3 regions of the Tepidimonas fonticaldi genome follow, and region 1 is predicted to be linked to each of the others. Evidence: predicted binding sites of a transcription regulator. Region 1 holds the regulator's gene; each other region holds the start of a gene.

The links. The regulator sigma-54, encoded in region 1, starts transcription at its own class of promoters, with help from an activator protein. The targets are predictions, from matches to a motif close to TGGCANGNAANCTGCTTT.
Region 2: A9O67_RS12080 (P-II family nitrogen regulator) is a predicted target of sigma-54. The motif match lies at 2,044-2,061, and genes of this name have one in related genera.
Region 3: A9O67_RS08230 (CmpA/NrtA family ABC transporter substrate-binding protein) is a predicted target of sigma-54. The motif match lies at 1,852-1,869, and genes of this name have one in related genera.

What each region holds. Positions count from the first base shown of each region.
Region 1 is NZ_LZDH01000045.1:245,900-250,706, reverse strand. It holds gene A9O67_RS05330 (thiol:disulfide interchange protein DsbA/DsbL) at 1-116, shown strand, start outside; gene lptA (lipopolysaccharide transport periplasmic protein LptA) at 184-831, shown strand; gene lptB (LPS export ABC transporter ATP-binding protein) at 828-1,583, shown strand; gene rpoN (RNA polymerase factor sigma-54) at 1,589-3,142, shown strand; gene A9O67_RS05310 (THUMP domain-containing class I SAM-dependent RNA methyltransferase) at 3,147-4,352, shown strand; gene A9O67_RS05305 (addiction module antitoxin) at 4,673-4,807, shown strand, end outside.
Region 2 is NZ_LZDH01000065.1:383,859-388,665, reverse strand. It holds gene A9O67_RS12090 (GspE/PulE family protein) at 1-371, opposite strand, end outside; gene A9O67_RS12085 (YifB family Mg chelatase-like AAA ATPase) at 405-1,961, opposite strand; gene A9O67_RS12080 (P-II family nitrogen regulator) at 2,114-2,452, shown strand; gene A9O67_RS12075 (ammonium transporter) at 2,496-3,926, shown strand; gene A9O67_RS12070 (TSUP family transporter) at 4,060-4,807, shown strand, end outside; gene mrdA (penicillin-binding protein 2) at 4,806-4,807, opposite strand, start outside.
Region 3 is NZ_LZDH01000056.1:510,650-515,456, forward strand. It holds gene ntrB (nitrate ABC transporter permease) at 1-378, opposite strand, end outside; gene A9O67_RS08230 (CmpA/NrtA family ABC transporter substrate-binding protein) at 397-1,704, opposite strand; gene A9O67_RS08235 (nitrate regulatory protein) at 2,016-3,296, opposite strand; gene tsaD (tRNA (adenosine(37)-N6)-threonylcarbamoyltransferase complex transferase subunit TsaD) at 3,353-4,411, shown strand; gene A9O67_RS08245 (branched-chain amino acid ABC transporter substrate-binding protein) at 4,614-4,807, shown strand, end outside.

The sequences.
Region 1 (4,807 bases):
ACGAGGTCGAGGCCACCCCGTCGCTGGGCATTGCGGGCCGCTTCATCGTGCCGGGTCAGGCGGCCCGCACGCTGGTCGTGGCCGATGCCTTGATCGCGCGCGTGCGCCAAGCGTAAACCGCCCGCCACCGCGGGGGGCGGGGCCAGTCGTGGCACAATCGGTGCACCGCAAGGAGCAAATTCCGTGCCTGCCGCATCCCCACCGCCGCGCCCCTGGGCTGCCCCTGTCGCCACCCTGATCGCCGCCGCCCTGCTCGGCCTGGGGGCGCCGGTGCATGCCGAGCGCGCCGACCGCAGCGCCCCCATGAACGTGGAGGCGGATGCGCTGCGCTACGACGACGCCCGCCAGGTCAGCGTCTTTACCGGCCGGGTGGTCATCACCAAGGGCACGATCCGCATCCGCGGCCACCAGGTCGAGGTGCGCCAGAACGATCAGGGGCAACAGTTCGGCATCGCGCTGGGCGACGCCTCGCAGCGCGCCTTTTACCGCCAAAAGCGCGACGGGCTGGACGAGTACATCGAAGGCGAGGCCGAGCGCATCGAATACGACGGGCAGGCCGACCGCGTGACCTTCCGCGGCCGTGCCGAGCTGCGCCGCTACCGCGGCGCGGTGCTGAACGACCGCACCAGCGGCGCCGTCATCGTGTACGACAACCGCAACGACACCTTCACCGTGGACGGCGATCGCGGGCAGTCCACCCCCGACAACCCGGGCGGCCGGGTGCGCGCGCTGCTGACGCCGCGCGGCGCCGACCCCGCGACCACCCAGCCCGCACCGGACACCCCCGCCCCCACCCTGACCCCGAGCGACCGCCTGGAGCGCCGCCCGTGACCGCGACGCCCGCCACCTGCCTGCGTGCCGAGGGCCTGCACAAGCGCTACGGCCGCCGCACCGTCGTGCATGACGTGTCGCTGCAGGTGCACAGCGGCGAGGTGGTGGGGCTGCTGGGGCCCAACGGAGCGGGCAAGACGACGTCGTTTTACATGATCGTCGGCCTGGTGCGGGCCGACGCAGGGCGGCTGTGGATCGACGAACAGCGGGTGGAGCACCTGCCCATCCACCGCCGTGCGCGGCTGGGCTTGGGCTATCTGCCGCAGGAAGCGTCGATCTTTCGCAAGCTGACGGTCGAACAGAACATCCGCGCCGTGCTGGAGCTGCAACACGACGAGGCAGGCCGCCCCCTGCCGGAGCCCGTGCTGCGCGCGCGCCTGGACGCCCTGCTGGAAGAACTGCACGTCGATCATCTGCGCGGCGCGCCCGCCCCCGCGCTGTCGGGCGGTGAGCGGCGACGCGTCGAGATCGCGCGCGCCCTGGCCGCGCAACCGCGCTTCATCTTGCTGGATGAGCCGTTTGCAGGCATCGACCCGATCGCGGTCATCGAGATCCAGCGCATCATCGGTTTTCTGAAGGCGCGCGGCATCGGGGTGCTGATCACCGACCACAACGTGCGCGAGACGCTCGGCATCTGCGACCAGGCGTACATCATCAGCGAAGGGCGGGTCCTCGCCCGCGGCACGCCCGCCGAGATCGTGGACAACGCCGAGGTGCGCCGGGTCTACCTGGGCGAGCACTTCCGCCTCTAGCGCGCATGAAACCCGGCCTCGCGCTGCGCGTCTCGCAGCACCTGACCCTGACGCCCCAGCTGCAACAGTCGATCCGGCTGCTCCAGCTCTCCACGCTGGAGATGGCACAGGAGGTCGAGCAGATGCTGGCCGACAACCCCTTCCTCGAACGCGCCGAGGACGACGCGGCCGATGACCCCCCCGAGCCCGGCGGGGCGGCCGCCGGCGATGCCCGCGCGGCGCCCGAGGACGGCGGCCTGCCCGACACCGTCACCCTGATCGACGGCACGGCCCCCGACGCCGCGACGGACTGGCCGGCCCGCCTGGACGAAGACGCCGGCGGGTGGAGCACGGAGGAGTCCGGTGATGGTGGCGAGGCCGCCGCCGACTGGTCTTGGGAGGGGCCTGGCATCGACCGCGACGGCCGCCAAGAAGACGACGAGCGCGGCCCGGCGGCCGAGCTGGCGCGCTGCGCCGAGCGTCTGCAGGATCACCTGCACCGCCAGGCGCTCGCGCTGCACCTGGACGACGACGAGCGCGCGGCGCTGTACTTCCTGATCGAGTCGCTGGACGACGACGGCTACCTGACCGAGCCCCTGGAGGACCTCACGGACGCCCTGTGGCAGCAGGTCCGGGCCGCCGGGGATTCGGGGGGCGAGGAGCGCCGGGACGAGCTCGCCTCGCTGCTGCGGCGCGCGCTCGGCTGGTTGCAGGCGATGGAACCCGCAGGCGTGGGCGCGCGCCATCTGGCCGAATGCCTGCGCCTGCAGATCCTGGAGCAGCCCAACACGCCCGAGGCGCGCGCCGCGCTGGCCCTGTGCGAGCAGCCCATCGAATGGATCGCCCGGCGCGACATGCGTCGGCTGGCCCAGGCGACGGGCTTGGACGACGCGGCCCTGCGCGCGGGATTGGCGCTGCTGACCCGCCTGGAGCCCAAGCCCGGCCGGCGCTTCGCCGACGCGGAGCGACAAATCATCGTGCCCGACGTCATCGTCACCGTGCAGGGGGCGCAGTTCGACGTGCAGCTCAACCCCGCCGTGCTGCCACGGCTGCGCGTGTCGGACCTGTATGCGCAGGCCTTGCGGGGCCTGCGCGGCGGCGACCTGCAACAGCGGCTGCAGGAGGCCCGCTGGTTCATCAAAAACCTGCAGCAGCGCTTCGACACCATCTTGCGCGTGGCACGCGCCATCGTCGAGCGGCAGCGCAGCTTCTTCCTGCACGGCGAAGTGGGCATGCGGCCGCTGGTGCTGCGCGACATTGCCGACGAACTCGGCCTGCACGAGTCCACCATCAGCCGCGTCACCACGGCCAAATACATGGCCACCCCGTTTGGCACCTTCGAGCTGAAGTATTTTTTCGGCTCCAGCCTGGGCACGGACGCCGGCGGCAACGCTTCCAGCACGGCCGTGCGCGCCCTCATCAAGCAAATGATCGCCGCCGAGGATCCGCGCAAGCCGCTGAGCGACAGCCAGCTCGCGGATTTGCTCAAGGAACAGGGCATCGAATGCGCGCGGCGCACCGTGGCCAAATACCGCGAGGCCCTGCGCATCCCCACCGCCAGCCTGCGCAAAACCCTGTAACCCCATGCCCGTATTCGATCTGTTTCTGCCCTGCGCCGGCGGCAGCGCCCCGTTTTTGGCCGACGAAGTCGCCCGCTTGACCGGCCAGGCCACCGACGCCCTGCACGTGGGCCGCACGGGTGTCGGCCTGCGCGGCGACTGGGAGACGGTGCTGCGCCTCAACCTGCACAGCCGCATCGCCCAGCGCGTGCTGGTGCGCCTGTGGGAGGGCCCCTACCGCCACGAGGACGACCTGTACGCCGCCGCTTCCGACGTGCCGTGGGAGGCGTGGTTCACCCCCGCGCGCACCATCAAAGTCGAGGTGACCGCCCAGCGCAGCCCGCTGCGCAGCCTCAACTTCGCCGCCTTGCGCGTCAAGGACGCCGTCTGCGACCGGCTGCGCGCGCGCTGCGGTGCGCGGCCCAGCGTGGACACCGCGCACCCGGATGTGCGTCTGTACGCCCACCTGACCACCGATCGGCTGACCCTGTCGCTGGACACCAGCGGCGAGCCGCTGTTCAAACGCGGCTGGCGCACCGACAAAGGCGACGCCCCCCTCAAGGAAACGCTGGCCGCCGCCATGATCGCCGCCACCGGCTGGACTGGCGCCGACGCCAACGGCGAGCCGGTGCCGCTGTTCGACCCCTGCTGCGGCAGCGGCACGCTGGTCATCGAGGCTGCGCAGATCGCGCTGCGGCAGGCCCCGGGGCGGCAACGGCGCTTTGCGTTCGAGCGGCTGCTGCCCCACGATGCCGCCCGCTGGGCGGCGCTGCGCGAGCAGGCGCGCGCGCACGAACGCCCCTGGCCCGCCGGTCATCCGCCGCTGGCCTACGGCAGCGATGTGGCGTTTCGCATGGTCGATTTTGCGCGGCGCAACGCCGAGCGCGCCGGCGTCGGGGCGGCGGTGGAGTTCCGCGGGGGCGACGCCCTGCAGCGCCTGCCGCCCACGGCCCGCCCCGGGGTGCTGCTGCTCAACCCGCCGTATGGCGAACGCATCGAAGCCGCGGGAGTCGCGGGCGGGCTGGGTGCCGACGTGTTCTACGAGCGGCTGGCCGCCCATTGGAAAACGCATTTTGGCGGCTGGACCGCCTGGGTGCTGACCCCCGACCGGGACCTGCCCCGCCGCCTGCGGCTGCAGGCCAGCCGGCGCGTGCCGCTCTTCAACGGCCCCATCGAATGCCGGCTGCTGCGCTTCGAGCTCCAGTCCAGAAATGGCAACAGTGATAGCTAGTCCGCTCGTCGGCTTTCGAGTGGCTTTTTTACGACTTTGTGTTGGATTCGCTGTCAGCTTGTGGTAAATTTCGTCCTGAGCCGTTCGCGCGGCTCCCCGCTTTTCCTCCCTGAGCGGGTGCCTTTGTGTGTGACAGCAAAAGGCTTGCAACCCCGGCCCTTTAGGTCGGGGTTCTTTTTTTACATTGTCTTTGTCCCCGCCATGTACCCGAAGCATTGACGGCCATGGAGGGCTCGAGCGCAACCGTTGCGCAGCGGGATCGCCCGCAGGCACAATGCAACACGTATTTGGTGTTTTGGGGGGCGCATATGCACCGGAAGATGACGATCACGCTCGATGAAGCGGTCTATGAGGGCCTGTGCCGGAGGGTGGGGCGGCGCAAGATGAGCCAGTTCATCGAGGACTTGCTGCGTCCCCATGTGCTGGATACGGCACTCGACGAAGGCTACCGCGCG
Region 2 (4,807 bases), on a different contig from region 1:
TAGGGCAGGCGGGGCCGGTAGCGCACCAGGGCCTCGAAGGTGCTGTCCGGCGGCTGGGTATCGGTCAGCTCCACCGGCGCCAGCGGCTCGGTCAGCGTCAGGCGGCGGAACATATCGAAGCGCAGCGGCATCACCGTGCGCGACGGCGGTACCTGGATGTGCGCGACGCGGCGCTCGGGCTCCAGCGCGATCAACAGGCAGGGGCGGGTCTGGCCGTTGACGCCCTCCACCTCGCAGGCCTGGGGTTGGCCGGCCGCGTCGGCGCCGCCGTAGCCGATGTAGGGTGGCGTGGGCCAGCGCAGCGGAGGCAGGGGCTTGCCGTCGGCGGCAGTCGGTTGGGGGGCGGGGTCGGCCGAGGCGGCGGCAAGCATGGGGCGGCAGCGTGGTCGAGGCGGTGCGAGCGATTATGGCGGCATTCCCGCCGCGGCAGGACGGTACTGCAGCGCTTCGGCCACATGGGCGGGCTCCACCTGCGGGCAGCCGGCCAAATCTGCGATGGTGCGCGCCACGCGCAGCGCGCGGTGCGTGGCCCGGCCGGACCAGCCCAGCCGGGCGGCCGCCTGTTGCAGCAGCCGGCGGGCGGCCTCGTCGGCTGCGGCGTGGCGCAGCAGCGCATCGCCCTGCAGGGCGTGGTTGGGGTGGCCCTGGCGCGCCTGGGCCCGGTCGCGGGCGGCGCGCACCCGCTCGCGCACGGTGGCCGACGGCTCGCCCGGGGGCGCGGACAGCAGCACGTCGGCGGGCAGCGCCGGGACCTCGACCTGCAGGTCGAGGCGGTCGAGCAGCGGGCCGCTGAGCCGGTTGCGGTAGCGCTGAATCTGATCCGGCGTGCAGCGGCAGGCGCGGGTGGTGGACCCCAGGTAGCCGCAGGGGCAGGGGTTCATGGCGGCCACGAGCTGAAAGCGCGCCGGGTATTCGACCTGCCGCGCGGCGCGCGACAGCCGCACCGTGCCGGTTTCCAGCGGCTCGCGCAGGGCTTCGAGCGCACCGCGCGCAAACTCCGGCAGTTCGTCCAGAAACAGCACGCCGTGGTGGGCGAGCGATATTTCGCCGGGCCGCGGCGGCGAGCCGCCGCCGACCAGCGCCGCGGCGCTGGCGCTGTGGTGCGGGGCAGCCATCGGGCGACGGCGCCAGGCCTCGGGCCGAAACCGCCCCACCAGCGAGGCGATCGCGGCGGTCTCCAGCGCCTCGTCGTCGCTCAGCGGCGGCAGCAGACCCGCCAGCCGGTGCGCCAGCATGGACTTGCCGGTCCCCGGCGGGCCGGACAGCAACAGGCTGTGGCCACCGGCGGCGGCAATCTCCAGCGCGCGGCGGGCCGCCGCCTGGCCCTTGATGTCCGCGAGATCCGGGACTGGGGCGTCGTCATGCACTGATGTGGTGCATCGGGCGGCCCGCTGCCACCCCAACCCGGTGCCGTCCACCGCGGGGGTGCCGGCCGCCGGGTAGCGCCGCACCACGTCGAGCAGATGCTCCACCCGGTAGACGGTCACCCCGGGGACGAGCGCGGCCTCCTCCGCACTCGCCGCGGGCAGGACCAGCGCGGCCTCCGGGGCGCCACGGGCCATCTCGGTGCGCAGCGCCAGTGCCATGGGCAGCGCGCCGCGGACGGGGCGCAAGGCGCCGCTGAGGGACAGCTCCCCCGCGAATTCGTGGTGGGCCAGCGCTTGCGGATCGAGCTGGCCGCTGGCCGCGAGGATGCCCAGGGCGATGGGCAGATCGAGGCGGCCGGACTCCTTGGGCAGATCGGCCGGCGCCAGGTTGACCGTGATGCGCCGGGAGGAGGGCCACTCCAGCCCGCTGTTCTGGATGGCGGAGCGTACGCGCTCGCGCGCCTCTTTGACCTCGGTGTCGGCCAGCCCCACGAGGGTGAAGCTGGGCAGGCCATTGGCCAGATGCACCTCGACATGCACCGGCTGCGCCGCAAGCCCCACGAGGGTGCGGCTGCGCACCACGCACAAACCCATGGTCGGTCGTCCTCCCTGTCCGTTCGATCGCTGCTCATCGACATGATGCCACGGCACCGGTGACCGGCGGGCGTTCGGTGGTTGGCACGGCTTGTGCTTGACGGGTTGCGGAGCCAAGCAGCAAGGCGAGCAACCCCAAGGAAAGGACTGCCATGAAACTGGTCACCGCCATCATCAAGCCCTTCAAGCTGGACGAGGTGCGCGAGGCGCTCTCGGCCATCGGCGTGCAGGGCATCACCGTCACCGAGGTCAAGGGCTTCGGTCGCCAAAAGGGCCACACCGAGCTGTACCGCGGCGCGGAGTACGTGGTCGACTTTCTGCCCAAGGTCAAGGTCGAGGCGGCCGTGGCCGACACCCTCGTCGATCGGGTGGTGGAGGCCATCGAAGGGGCCGCCCGCACCGGCAAGATCGGCGACGGCAAGATTTTCGTCTTCCCGATCGAGCAGGTCATCCGCATCCGCACCGGCGAGACCGGCGCCGACGCCCTCTGATTCCACCGAACCCTCACGTTCCCAAAGCCTCAAGGGGATTCCCATGAAAAAACTGCTGATGAGCCTGTGTCTAGGCCTCGGACTGATGTGGGGCGGCGCTGCGCTGGCCCAAACGGCCGAGGCGCCCAAAGATGCGCCGGTGGCCACCCAGGCCGCGCCGGCCGATGGCGCGGCCGCCGCACCGGCGGCTGCGGAAGCGGCCCCCGCCGCGGCCGAGGCGGCGCCCGCGGCCCCCGCCGCGCCGACGGTGGACAAGGGCGACGTGGCCTGGATGATGACCTCGACCTTGCTGGTCATCATGATGGTGATTCCGGGCCTGGCGCTTTTTTACGGCGGCTTGGTGCGCAGCAAGAACATGCTGTCGGTGCTGATGCAAGTGCTGATGGTGTTCTCGCTGATCACCGTGTTGTGGGCGCTGTACGGCTACAGCCTGGCCTTTGGCGGCGAGGGGGCCATCATCGGCAGCTTGGACAAGGTGTTCCTCAAAGGGGTGACGACGGCGTCGCTGGCCGACACCTTCACCGAGAACGTCAAGATCCCCGAGCTGATCTTCGTCGCGTTCCAGGCCACGTTCGCGGGCATCACCTGCGCGCTGATCGTGGGCTCGTTTGCCGAGCGCATCAAGTTTGGCGCGGTGCTGCTGTTCAGCGCCATCTGGTTCACGTTCAGCTACCTGCCGATCGCGCACATGGTCTGGGGCCCGGGCGGCTACCTGCTCGGCAAGGGCGCGCTGGACTTCGCCGGTGGCACGGTGGTGCACATCAACGCCGCCATGGCGGGCCTGGTGGGCGCCTACATGCTGGGCAAGCGCATCGGCTACGGCCGTGAGGCCATGCCGCCGCACAGCCTGACGCTGACGATGGTGGGCGCCTCGCTGCTGTGGGTGGGCTGGTTCGGCTTCAACGCCGGCTCCAACCTGGAGTCGTCCGCCGGTGCGGCGCTGGCCTTCCTGAACACGCTGGTGGCCACGGCCGCGGCGGTGTTGGCCTGGGCGATCGGAGAGGCGCTGCTGAAGGGCAAGGCCTCGATGCTGGGCGCGGCCTCCGGCGCGGTGGCGGGCCTGGTGGCGATCACGCCGGCGTGCGGCTCGGTGGGCCCGATGGGTGCCATCGTGATCGGTCTGGCCGCGGGCTTCCTGTGCCTGTGGGGCGTGACGGGCCTCAAGAAGATGCTGGGCGCGGACGATTCGCTGGACGTGTTCGGCGTGCACGGGGTGGGCGGTATCGTCGGCGCGTTGCTGACCGGCGTGTTTGCCGCGCCGGGCCTGGGCGGCACCGGGGCCGAGGACTTCAGCATCGCGCACCAGCTCTGGGTGCAGGCCGAAGGCGTGATCATCACGATGGTGTGGTCGTCGGTCGTGGCCGTGATCGCCTACAAGATCGTGGACATGATCCTGGGCCTGCGCGTCACCGAAGAGGAAGAGCGCGAGGGTCTGGACATCACCAGCCACGGCGAGTCGGCCTACAACCGCTGATCGATATCGTCTCGCCAGACACCCATCGTCTCTGGGGGTTGGGCCCGGGCTGCCACAGGCACCCGGGCCTTTTTTGTGCGCGCGATGGTGTGTGCGACAGGGGGCGGCGGGGGCGCAGGCGACAATCGGGGGGATGGAATGGCTGATCTTGACGAGCGCCTCGCTGCTGGCTGGCTTTGTGGATTCCATCGTGGGCGGCGGCGGGCTGATTCTGGTGCCGGCGCTGTTTGCGGTGTTTCCGCACGCGCCGCCGGCGACCTTGCTGGGCACCAACAAAAGCGCCTCGGTCTGGGGCACGGCGACCGCCACGTGGCGTTATGCGCGGCGGGTGCAGATGCGCTGGTCGGCCCTGCTGCCCGCGGCGGTGGTGTGCCTGGTCTGCGCCTGGCTGGGCGCGTGGGTGGTGACGCAGGTCTCGGCGGAGCTGCTGCGGCGGGCCTTGCCCTTCATCCTGGGGGCCGTGCTGCTCTACACCCTGGCCAAAAAGGATTTGGGCCTGCACCACCGGCCCCGCTACGCCGGCCGGGCCGAGACGCTGGCCGCGTGTGCGGTGGGCGGCACCATCGGGTTCTATGACGGCTTCTTCGGCCCGGGCACGGGCAGCTTCTTCGTGTTTTTGTTCGTGCGCTGGCTGGGTTACGATTTTTTGAGCGCCAGCGCCTCGGCCAAGCTGCTCAACACCACGTCCAACGTGGCGGCGGTGGCGCTGTTTGCGTGGAAGGGGCACGTCTGGTGGCACTACGGCCTGGCCATGGCCGTCGCCAACGTGGCCGGCAGCCTGCTGGGGACGCGGCTGGCGCTCAAGCACGGCACGGGCTTCGTGCGCGGGGTGTTCATCACCGTGGTCGCCGTCCTGATTGCCAAAACCACCTGGGACGCTT
Region 3 (4,807 bases), on a different contig from region 1:
CGCCAGCCCGAAGCCCAGGCCGACGCGCTGCAGGCTGTTGAGCACGTTCCAGCCTATGCCCTGGTCGTTGGGGCCGTTGCGGTAAAACGGATCGGCAAACAGGGCCGCGGCGGCATCGAAGGTGGCACGCGGTGTGGGAAACGTGCCGCCCTCGCGGGTCAGCAGGCCCCAGATACCCACCAGCAGCGCCAGGCCGCAGGCCCCGGCCAGCGCGCGCGTCAGCGCCGCCGGCCAGGGGCGGCGCGCGCTCGGCGGGGGGCTCACCTGGGGGGCGCTAGGCTGTTCGGCCTTCGGCCGCGGGCTGGCGGGCACCGCGGCAGGCTGGTCGGCTGGGGGCGTCTCCTCCAGCGCAGGCAAGTGAAATACGGCAGCGACCATGATCTCGTCTCCCGGCCGTCAGGCCTTGACGGCAAAGGCATCGGCGTAGCGCGCCGGGTCTTTGCCGTCCCACACCACGCCGTCGATGAGCTTGCTCGAGCGCAGCTCGCTCTTGGGCACGTTGACCTTGAGCTGGCTGGCCGCCTGCCGGTACAGCTCGGTCTGGTTGATGTCGCGCGCGACCTGCAGGTAGTTCGGGTGCTCCTTCAGCAGGCCCCAGCGTTTGTGCTGGGTCAGGAACCACATGCCGTCGGACAGGTACGGGTAGTTGACCGCCCCGTCGTTGAAGAACTTCATGTGGTTGGGGTCGTCCCAGGTCTTGCCCAGGCCGTTCTGATAGCGGCCCAGGATGCGCTGGTTGATGACGTCCACGCTCGTGTTGACGTAAGCCTTGTCGGCGATCGTCTCGGCCATCTTCAGCTTGTTCTGCAGACCGCTGTCGATCCAGCGGCCGGCCTCCAGCACCGCCATGATCACGGCGCGGCAGGTGTTGGGGTACTGCCGCACGAAGTCGGCGGTGGTGCCCAGCACTTTTTCCGGGTGGTCCTTCCAGATATCCTGCGTGGTGGCGGCGGAAATGCCGATGCCATCCATGATTGCACGGTGGTTCCATGGCTCGCCGACGCAGTAGCCGTCCATGTTGCCCACCCGCATGTTGGCCACCATCTGCGGCGGCGGCACCGTGATGACCTTGACGTCCTTGAGCGGATGGATGCCGCCGCTGGCCAGCCAGTAGTACAGCCACATCGCGTGCGTGCCGGTCGGAAAGGTCTGCGCGAAGGTGTAGTCGCGCTTGTCGCTCTTAATCAGCCGCGCCAGGCTGCTCAGATCGCTGGCGCCCTTGTCGGCCAGCGCCTTCGACAGCGTGATGCCCTGGCCGTTGTGGTTGAGCGTCATCAGCACCGCCATGGCCTTTTTGGGCCCGCCGATGCCCAGGTGCACGCCGTAGAGCAACCCGTAGAGCACGTGCGCCATGTCCAGCTCGCCGTTGACGAGCTTGTCGCGCACTCCGGCCCAGGACGCTTCCTTCGAGGGCACGATCTTGATGCCGTACTTCTGGTCGAAGCCCAGCACCGAGGCCATGACGACGCTGGCGCAGTCGGTCAGGGGGATGAAGCCGATCTTGACTTCCTTCTTCTCTGGCGCATCGGAGCCGGCGGCCCAGACGCCATGGTGGCCAAGCGTGCCGAACAGGGCAGCCGTGCCGGCTGCGGCGGCTTGGCGCAGCAGCCGGCGGCGGTCGGGGCGGGGCGCCGCGGTGGGTTCGGCCCGGGCGGGTTGCGCCGCGGTCCGCGCGGAATCGTCGTGAACGGGGGGCAGGGTCATGGTGCCAACTCCTCTTGCAAGGCCAGAAAAACGGGGAAAAACAAAAGGCGCCCTTCCATCGCGGCCCTGTGGGGCCGAGCGTGAAAGGACGCCGTTGTCCGCCGCCGACTGGTCGACCGCCATTGGTGACCAGCGCTTGACCAATGTGAAGCATGATCCGTGCCAGTTGCATGGACCGCGCGTGTTGCGGCGCGGTGCAGGGTGCACCGCCCCCCATCGGCGCGAAGGGGTCGGATCGCGGGCGTCCATCCGCACTGCGGCGGTGCATCCGCTGCGCCGCGCTGGCGCATCGCTGCGCGACTTTGGGACTCTCAAGCCCGCGAGCGCTGCGCCGGCAGCAGCTCGGCGGCCGACAGCACGGCCTGCGCCACCTCCGCCAGCCGACGCCCCTGGTTCATCGCCATCTGGCGCAGGCGGTGGTGCGCCTCGGCTTCCGTCAGCCCCTGGTGCGCCATCAGCAAGCCCTTGGCGCGTTCGATCAGGCGCCGCTCCTGCAGGTTGTGGCGTACCTTTTCCAGCTCGGCGGTGACCTGCTGCAGCTGGCGCGCCTGCGTCTCGATGACGTCGAGCACGCAGCCGCTGCCGGTGTGTGGCCAGGCCGGCAGCGGCGGCAGTGCCAGTCCCGCGCCGGCGGCGTCGTCGGCCTCGAAAAAGGCCGCTTCCGCGGCATCGTCGGCCCGCGTGTTCAGCTGCGCCACGGACAGCTCGTCGCAGGCCCGTTGCGCCAGCTCGCATTTGTGCTCGCACAGCGCGCGCAGTTCGCCGACCAGGCGCTCTTCCAATTCGTGCAGCGCGTCCAGGCGCGCCGTGCAGGCCGCAAACCATGCGGCACTGCTGCTGCGGTCGAGCGGGGCTCCCGGCAGGGCGCTGGTCAACTGTCGCCGCAGCCGCTCCAGGCGCACCAGTTCGGCCTGTTGGGGCAGTCCGTCGAGCGCCTCGGTCAGCTCGCGGGAGGTCAGGCTGGCGGCCACTTCCAGGCTGCGTTGCTGCGCTTCGATCAGATGCAGCAACAGCTGCTGCTCGTCGGCTTCGATGGCTCCGCGCGCGAACGCCGCCGCCCCGCAGGCCCGCTCCTGTCCGGCCAGCTCCTTGCCCTGCACCAGGTGGTACAGCGCCACCAGACAGCGCGAGATGTCGGGGTCCTGCGCGGCGTCGGCCGCCTCGAACACCATCGACAGCAGGGTCTGGATCAGCCGCACGTAGGCCTGCGTGGCCCAGCGCGGGCTGCAGCCGTGCTCGCGCACGCGCCGGCGCAGCCAGGGCAGCGCCTGCAGACCCTGGTGCACGCGGGCCAGGTCGGTCAGCAGGCGCGCGCGCTGCAGGCCGGCGGCGCCCGAGCCTGGTTCCAGGCTGTCCAGTTCGGCCAGAAAGGCTGCGCATGCCTGGTCGGTGGCCTCGAGCTGGCGTTGCAGCGCGTCGTGCCAGCCCGCCGCCGCGTTGCCGAGGTAGAGGTTGGACAGACCTCGCTCGCGTTGCAGCTGGTGCACCAGCGCCGTCGTGGCCCGCAGCAGCTGGCTGGTGTGCACCAGTTGGCGCAGCTCGGCCACCAGGGCGTGGCGGGCGGCACGCAGCCAATGCAGCGTTCGATCCATGGTCGGGTGCTAAGCAAGTTCGATGCCCGTGTGCGCGGCCCCTTACACTCGCCGTCATGCTGATCTTGGGTATCGAATCGTCGTGCGACGAGACCGGTGTCGCGCTCGTGGAGGCGGCACCGCAGGGCGTGCCGCGGCTGCGGGGCGCGGCGCTGCACAGCCAGGTGGCCATGCACCGCGACTACGGCGGTGTGGTGCCGGAACTCGCCAGCCGCGACCACATTCGCCGCGTGCTGCCGCTGACCGAGGCCGCGATGGCCCAGGCCGGGGTGGCGCTGCACGCCATCGATGCCGTCGCCTACACCCGTGGCCCGGGGCTGGCTGGTGCGCTGCTGGTGGGGGCGGGTGTGGCTTGCGCCTTGGCGGCCGCGTTGGGCGTGCCCGCGGTCGGTGTGCACCATTTGGAAGGGCATCTGCTGTCGCCCTTTCTGAGTGCCGATCCACCGGCCTTTCCCTTCGTCGCCTTGCTGGTGTCGGGCGGGCACACGCAGCTGATGCGCGTGGACGGCGTGGGGCGCTACCACCTGCTGGGCGAGACCATCGACGACGCCGCCGGGGAGGCGTTCGACAAATCGGCCAAGGTGCTGGGGCTGGGCTACCCGGGCGGCCCGGCCTTGTCGCGCCTCGCCGAGCAGGGCGACCCCGCCGCCTTTGCGCTGCCCCGGCCGCTGCTGCACAGCGGCGATCTGGATTTTTCGTTCGCCGGGCTCAAGACGGCGGTGCTGACCCAGGCGCGCAAGCTGGGCCCGGCGCTCGAGGCGCGCAAGGCGGACCTGGCTGCGGCGACCGAGGCGGCCATCGTGGATGTGCTGGTGCACAAGGCGCGTGCGGCGCTGAAGGCCACGGGCTTGAACCGCCTGGTCGTTGCCGGCGGGGTGGGCGCCAACCGCCGTCTGCGCGCCCAACTGGGCGAAGCGGCCACGCGCCACGGCTGGCGGCTGCATTACCCCGAGGTTGCCTTGTGCACCGACAACGGGGCCATGATCGCGCTGGCCGCCGCGATGCGCTGGCAAGTGGGTGCGTGGTCGGCCGCGGATCGGGCGTGGGCTTTCGACGTCCTGCCTCGCTGGCCGCTGGAGGCCGTGGCCCTCGCCCCCGACGCGGTGGCCGAGTAGCCGCCCCGGGGGCAGCTCGCTCGCGGCAGGCGCCGTCCGACGGGCGGCGCGACCCGACGATGACCGCTGTCGGCAATGCTTCGTAATTATGAATTACGACCGGGTTTTCCCGCTAGAATCCACCCCGCACCGGAGAGCGACGCGCGGGGGCGATCCCGCGCCGCGATCCGACGGATACGGCACCAAGAAAGGAATCGAACACATGACGCATGAATGGGACGCCGGACGGCGGCAATGGTTGGTGCGCGCCGGCGCACTGGGGTTGGCGGGGTGGATGGGGGCAGTGTCCGCCCAGTCCGCGGCGGGGCGCGGGGACGGGGCCATCCGGCTGGCGCTGATCGAAACGCTGTCCGGCCCGTTCGGCAACACCGGCGAGGCGGTGTTTCGCAACCTGGT